One region of the Priestia sp. YIM B13552 genome, then DNA from elsewhere that is predicted to be linked to it. Evidence: riboswitches for the same ligand, from Rfam matches in the RefSeq annotation. Region 1 holds a riboswitch; each other region holds the start of a gene.

Region 1 (2,202 bases):
CTGATGAGAGCTATTACCAACTTGTCTATTTTTCGAAAATCAGCTTATGACGAACAGTCTCAATATTATTAAGAAAAAGTCGCAAATACGCGGCTTTTTTTATTGGGGAATTTTTAATGTATTTAATACTTGTTTTTTAAAATTAAATTGTGTACAATTAAATAACAGAAACGATAAACAAAAAACTTTTAATAAAATTAATGAAAAAGAGGAGAGGTTTATACATGAAAGCTTTATATGAAACAACAGTCGTTAACACAGGTGGAAGAACAGGAGAAGTTCACTCTTTAGATAACATCTTTAACTTAGACGTTGCAACACCTCCAGCGCTTGGTGGAGAAGCAACAACAGCAACAAACCCAGAGCAGCTGTTTGCAGCTGGATACAGTGCTTGTTTCAACAGCGCGTTAGAATTTATGTTGAAAAAACATAACGTAGAAATCAAAAGCAGTGAAGTAAAAGCTACTGTTCAGCTGCTTCCTGATAAAGCTGATCAAGGAGTGAAAATTGGAGTAGCGCTTGAAGCTCATATTGAAGGCTTAGATTTAGAAACAGCGAAAAAATACGTAGACCTAGCTCACTCATACTGCCCGTATTCAAAAGCAATCAGCGGCAACGTAGACGTAACGGTAGAAGTAGTTTAATTGCTTTAAAAAGCCCTGCTAAGCATGTAAAGCTTAGCAGGGCTTTTTTATTTGAATTTTCTCTATTCATTTGTAAGCGGTACTAGTATAATGAGGAAGAAAATGAATCATTCGCACAGTTTAGGTGCTCTTACATAGCGTAAGAGGTAACAGGGAATCGAGTGCAAATCTCGAGCGGTCCAGCCACTGTAAGCAGGGAGTTTTCTATCTTATCGTCACTCAAAACGGGGAAGGCGGTAGAAAATGATGATCTCAAGCCAGGAGACCTACCTATTCTGTACACTTGACTCTTCTAGGAAAGAGGCGGTGTATCAAGGTACGCAGTGAGCAATTGCTGTTTATTTTCATATGCCGACACGTCCTCAATTTCTATAGAATTGAGGCTTTTTTACGTTTTATTTTAAAAAAAGGAGTGTAGGAAATGGAAGGTTTATCAGTTTTTTTACTTGTCTTTTTATTAGGAATCAGGCACGGATTGGATGCAGATCACTTAGCTTTTATTGACGGCCAGACCCGATATAATTGGAGAATGGGCAGCCGTTTTGCCCCTTGGGTCGGAACGCTGTTTTCACTAGGTCATGGAGGAATGGTGGCCGTCACGGCCGGGGTGCTGGGCGTGGTGATGAAGAATTTTACGTTTCCATCATATTTCGATCATTTTGCATCTTGGGTATCCATTATCTCTCTCTTTCTGATTGGAACATTAAACACATATCATTTGCTTCGAACTAAAAATAAAGAAGAAGAGTTTCAGCTGAGCGGATTAAAAGGGAAGTTTATTCCGAAAATCGCAAAAGGAACAACGAATCCTTTTTTAATTATTCTTGTAGGGGCATTGTTCGCTTTAGCAGCCGAAACGGTCAGTCAAACGGCCGTGTGGTCTCTAGCTGTAGGGAACGCAGGCAAGTATACGCCGCTTTTGTTGGGACTAGTGTTTATGTTTGGCATGATGCTTACAGATACAATCGATTCGATGATTGTACACAAAATGGTAAATGAATCGAGTAAATTTGGACAATCTGCTTCCCGCTTGATGGGCTGGGTTATTGTTGTCCTCGCGTATGGTGTGTCGTTCTATTTAGCATTCACTTTCTTTAACCCATGGGCCGAAGTAAACTTTGAAATGGTTGGCGTTATTCTGTTTATTTTCTTAGTGTCTATGTTTGTTTTTGTGAGTGTGAAGTCAAAAGGGAAAAATATTAAAATAAATGTCAATTAGTCAAACGAAACCTTTAATCTGTTGAAGATTGAAGCTTTTTTGTATGAATTTGTTGAAGTTTATGGCTATTTTCGGTCGGTTATGAATAAGTTAAAGTATTATCTGTATTTAAAGGATGGAAAATTGTCTGAAAACCATTATAATTAAGGATAATTTAAGGTCGTTATGTGAAACGTAGAACATAGTTATACGTACGATAAATAAAAGCATTTAATGCAAGCAGCAGGGGTTTTCTAGAGGAGGAATTGATTTGAGTCAGGTAATGGTAGAACAAAGCGTGTTTAGTTATTTAAAAGAACACGAACAAGAGATGCTCGAAGATTTAGTGGGATTTGTGAA
Region 2 (2,202 bases), on a different contig from region 1:
TACTGACGGTATATGCTGGAAAAGAAATGAAAATGTTTGAATTTGAAACTGAAAAGCAGGCGAGAGAAGCTTTTGCCAAAACAAATGGCTGTAAAGTTCTTTCAGAAGTCGTGTATTATAATGATCCTCATTTAACATTGGTAGCTATATAAGTAGAAAAACAAGAGCTGATTTTTTGCTCTTGTTTTTTTATGGCTCTTTATATCCTATAAAAAGAATAGAGTTGAAATAAAAAAAAATGTACGCTATGATATGGTAGTTACTTCTATTATTCTGATAGTTTAAAAGGTTCATATATATCAAACAGCAACAGTAAAGATGCCAAGAAGGCTTAATAGGGAAACTGGTGAAAGACCAGTACTGCCCCCGCAACTGTAAGTGTGGACGAACGAGTATAACCACTGTGGAAAAATCACGGGAAGGTTCTCAAGTAGAATGATACACAAGTCAGGAGACCTGTCTTTATTGTGAAGTTTCTATTTCTCCGGGGAGCGGGAAGGGAAACGTTGGCTTAAAGTGGCATTCGTGTACACTCTTATTCTGACGTTTTACCCGCTCGCATATTAGCGAAGCGGGTTTTTCTCGTATCGCAAAACTACATATCGTGCAAAAAAGGTGCGCAATGTCCACATTGCGTTAAATGGGAAGTCTGGTGTGAAGCCAGCGCGGTACCCGCCACTGTGAAGATGAGCTGATTGCATATGCCACTGTATTCGGGAAGGCGCAATCAAGTGATGAATCGAAGTCAGGAAACCAGCCTTTTTCTAATGCGAAGCTTACCCTACGGGATATAGGTGGAAGTGCAAAAACTTAGTTTGAATTTTTCTGCGCCTCTATCATTGATAGAGGCGCTTTTTTTAGTAAAGGAGCGAATGAGTGTGACGACGTGGAACTTAAATGGAACAAAACATCACGTATTGATTTGTAATGGAAGCAGCTGTATGAGAAAAGGTGGAGAAGAAGCCACGCAAGCTATTCGAAATAAAGTGACAGAACTGGATTTGGATGAAACGGTTCATACAACGCGTACACGTTGTAACGGACGATGCAAAGATGCTCCTGTAGCTATCGTCTATCCTTCAGGAGATTGGTACAAGCAGGTCACTGAAACCGTGGCTCATCGGATTGTCGAAGAACATTTAGCAGGAGGCTGCAGTATAAAGGAATCGCTTATTTATGAATATGATCAAAATGGTTTCGTTTCTCCGGAAAACAGTGACTCCATAGAAGGAATTGACAAAGTAAAAAGTAACGCATAAAGGAGGAGCTAGCATGAAAGGTAAACTTTTAGTTATTGGATTTGGGCCGGGAAGCTTTGAACATATTACACAGCGAGCAAGAGAAGCCATTCAAGAAAGTGATATGATCATCGGTTACAAAACCTATGTGGAATTAATTCAAGGACTGTTAACGAATCAGCAAATTATTAGTACGGGAATGACCGAAGAAGTAAGCCGTGCACAGGAAGCTGTAAAGCAAGCTGAAGCAGGAAAAACCGTAGCTGTCATTTCGAGCGGAGATGCGGGAGTATACGGAATGGCAGGCCTTGTGTATGAAGTGTTGATTGAAAAAGGCTGGAAAAAAGAAACGGGCGTAGAGCTGGAAGTAATTCCTGGCATTTCGGCTATCAATTCATGCGCATCTCTCCTTGGAGCGCCCGTGATGCACGATGCTTGTACAATTAGTTTAAGTGACCACCTTACGCCTTGGGAGCTAATCGAAAAAAGAATTGAAGCAGCTGCACAAGCAGATTTTGTAGTGGCTTTTTACAACCCAAAGAGCGGAAGACGAACAAGACAAATTGTTGAAGCGCAAAGAATTCTATTAAAGTATCGTTCCCCTGATACGCCTGTTGGTCTTGTGAAAAGCGCTTATCGTGACCGTGAAGAAGTCGTAATGACCAACTTAAAAGACATGTTAAATCATGAAATTGGCATGCTGACTACCGTTGTTGTCGGAAATTCATCTACGTTCTTTTACGACGATTTAATGATTACACCGCGCGGATATCAGCGAAAATATACCCTCAACCAAACGGAGCAGCCGCTAAGACCGCATCAGCGACTTCGAAAAGAAGCAGAACCATGGGCTCTCGATCAAGAAGAGACTGTAAAGCAAACAGCTTCGACTATTGAAGCAGTTCAGACCAAAACAGAAGAAACAGCAACTTCACGAGCTCTTGCAGAAGAAGCGCTTCAAGCA
Region 3 (2,202 bases), on a different contig from region 1:
TAAACCACCGCCCGGCAAATAGTTCGTACTTAAATAATAGCTTGCATCTCCTCTAGGTGCAGTGATAAGACTGTACAGTGCTAAATCCCAATCGTCTTTTGCCATTACATATTCATCGCTGTCCTCAACGAGATGAATCTTAATAGTAATTCCTAACTCTTTGGCATTAGACTGTATAAGCTGAGCAATCAAAGGAAGTTCTGGTAGAGAGCTGTATGTGACAAGAGAGAGCGATAGTGGCTTTCCATTTTTCATTGGTTTGTCATTTTTGATTTGATAGCCTGCTTTCTCTAAATATTTTTTAGCAGATGGCATACCTCTTTGCTCATTAGCATTATTATCAGCAAAAGGAAATTGAGGTAAAAATGGACCTCGAGCTGCTGCCGCTTGATTGTTCATGATGCTGCTGACAATTTCTTTTCGGTTCAGTAAGGTATCGATAGCTTTTCTTACATTTTCGTCTTTTAATGCGTCATTGGTTTGATTATAAAGTAATAAATGTGTACGCACACTGGGTACTCCACTTACCTTAAAAGACGGATCTGTTTGTAAAGTGCCCAAACTTTCTAAAGGCGGGCGATAAATAATATCCGCTGTTCCGGACTGAAGAGCCGCAACGCGCGCATTAGCATCTTCGTTAAATGCAAAGATCGCATTTTTTAATTTTACTTTCCCATTCCAATAATGTTCATATCTTTCTAACTTCACTTGATTTCCTTGATCGAAAGTCAAAACTTGAAATGGACCTGTGCCAATAGGCTTCTTAGCTATATTAGAAACATCAACATCTATAATAGCTGTGTTTGGATGTACTAACTCAGAAGGAAATTTAGGCATTGGTTCTTTTAATGCAATTGTCAGCGCATGACCGTTCGCTTTCATTTCTTTAATATTTAAAGCGTTTTTCATCGCATAACTTTGATCTATCGTTCTTTGAAGAGAAGACTTAACGGCATTTGCATCTAGTGCTTTACCATTTTGAAACGTAATATTCTTTCTTATCGTAAATGTCCACGTAAGACCGTTATCTTCCGTTTTCCACTTTTCAGCAAGCCAGGGCTTTATTTTTAAATCATTGCTGATTTTAACAAGCGTCTCCCCTACTCCCGCACGAACTGCTGTATAATTATCATCCGTATGAGGATCAAGCGTTGCAGATGTAAAATTAAATAAAAACGTCACACTTTTATCCGTTTTCTTTTTTTCTTTTATACTTATGCTCTCTTCATTAGGAGCACAAGCAGTGAGGCAAAGTAACACAAGAAATATCATAGATACGAGTTTTTTATTATTTATCATTGATTTTTCCACCTTCTATTTTAATACACAAAAAAAGCACTTCTAAAAAGAAGTGCTTGTCTTCAATACAAATTCAGATAAACGTATCCCTTGTTTATCTTATTTTTGATTCTGCCAAAACACCTCCCTATCCTCGTAGGTTATTGTGTGCTGCGATTTATGGCAGGTCTCCTGGCTTCAAGTCATTGCCTTATACCGCCTTCCCGTCCCTGAATAGACAGTGGCTTTTTGACATAAGGCTCCTTGTTACAGTGGCGGGACCGCTCCGGATTTGCACCGGATTCCCTTTTAAGGCAATTGAAAAACAATTGCCACCATAAAAGCTGGTTATTTAATTTAGTAGCGTGCTCTTGAAACTCTAGAAGTAGAAGCTGATGGTGAAACATCTTCATCATCAAATCCAGTGGCAATAACAGTTACCATCATTTCGTCCTTTAAATCTTCATTAATCACGGACCCAAAAATCATATTTAAGTCCTGATCAGAAGCAGACGTGACAATATCTGCTGCTTCCTGTACTTCGTAAAGACTCAAGCTGCTGCCGCTCGTAATGTTCAACAGCACGCCTCTTGCTCCATCAATCGATGCATCTAGCAGCGGACTAGAAATCGCTTTTTTCGCCGCTTCAATTGCCCGGTCTGATCCAGAAGCTCGCCCGATACCCATAAGCGCAAATCCTTGATTAGACATGATTGTTTTTACATCAGCAAAGTCAAGGTTAATCAGCCCCGGAACAGCGATTAAATCTGAAATACCTTGAATACCTTGGCGAAGAACATTATCTGCTTCACGGAATGCTTCAAGCATAGGCGTCTTTTTATCGACAATTTCAAGCAAGCGGTCGTTTGGAATCACAATAAGGGTATCTACCGATTCATTCATCGCAGTAATACCGCCTACTGC

Evidence for each region. A riboswitch is a leader RNA that binds a small molecule or an ion and turns the genes downstream of it on or off. The one in region 1 is predicted to bind cobalamin.
Region 2: it holds a riboswitch for cobalamin, as region 1 does, so the genes downstream of both, ACFX40_RS13105 ((2Fe-2S) ferredoxin domain-containing protein) here and ACFX40_RS23035 (HoxN/HupN/NixA family nickel/cobalt transporter) in region 1, are expected to answer to the same signal.
Region 3: it holds a riboswitch for cobalamin, as region 1 does, so the genes downstream of both, nikA (nickel ABC transporter substrate-binding protein) here and ACFX40_RS23035 (HoxN/HupN/NixA family nickel/cobalt transporter) in region 1, are expected to answer to the same signal.

Annotation. Positions count from the first base shown of each region.
Region 1 is NZ_JBHZOU010000007.1:64,790-66,991, forward strand. Features, by position in the region: gene ACFX40_RS23025 (undecaprenyl-diphosphatase) at 1-72, shown strand, start outside; gene ACFX40_RS23030 (organic hydroperoxide resistance protein) at 225-644, shown strand; cobalamin riboswitch at 750-932, shown strand; gene ACFX40_RS23035 (HoxN/HupN/NixA family nickel/cobalt transporter) at 1,066-1,863, shown strand; gene ACFX40_RS23040 (M20 family metallopeptidase) at 2,126-2,202, shown strand, end outside.
Region 2 is NZ_JBHZOU010000003.1:193,234-195,435, forward strand. Features, by position in the region: gene ACFX40_RS13100 (hypothetical protein) at 1-152, shown strand, start outside; cobalamin riboswitch at 300-478, shown strand; cobalamin riboswitch at 597-776, shown strand; gene ACFX40_RS13105 ((2Fe-2S) ferredoxin domain-containing protein) at 879-1,259, shown strand; gene cobJ (precorrin-3B C(17)-methyltransferase) at 1,273-2,202, shown strand, end outside.
Region 3 is NZ_JBHZOU010000009.1:35,481-37,682, reverse strand. Features, by position in the region: gene nikA (nickel ABC transporter substrate-binding protein) at 1-1,299, opposite strand, end outside; cobalamin riboswitch at 1,443-1,633, opposite strand; gene ftsZ (cell division protein FtsZ) at 1,636-2,202, opposite strand, start outside.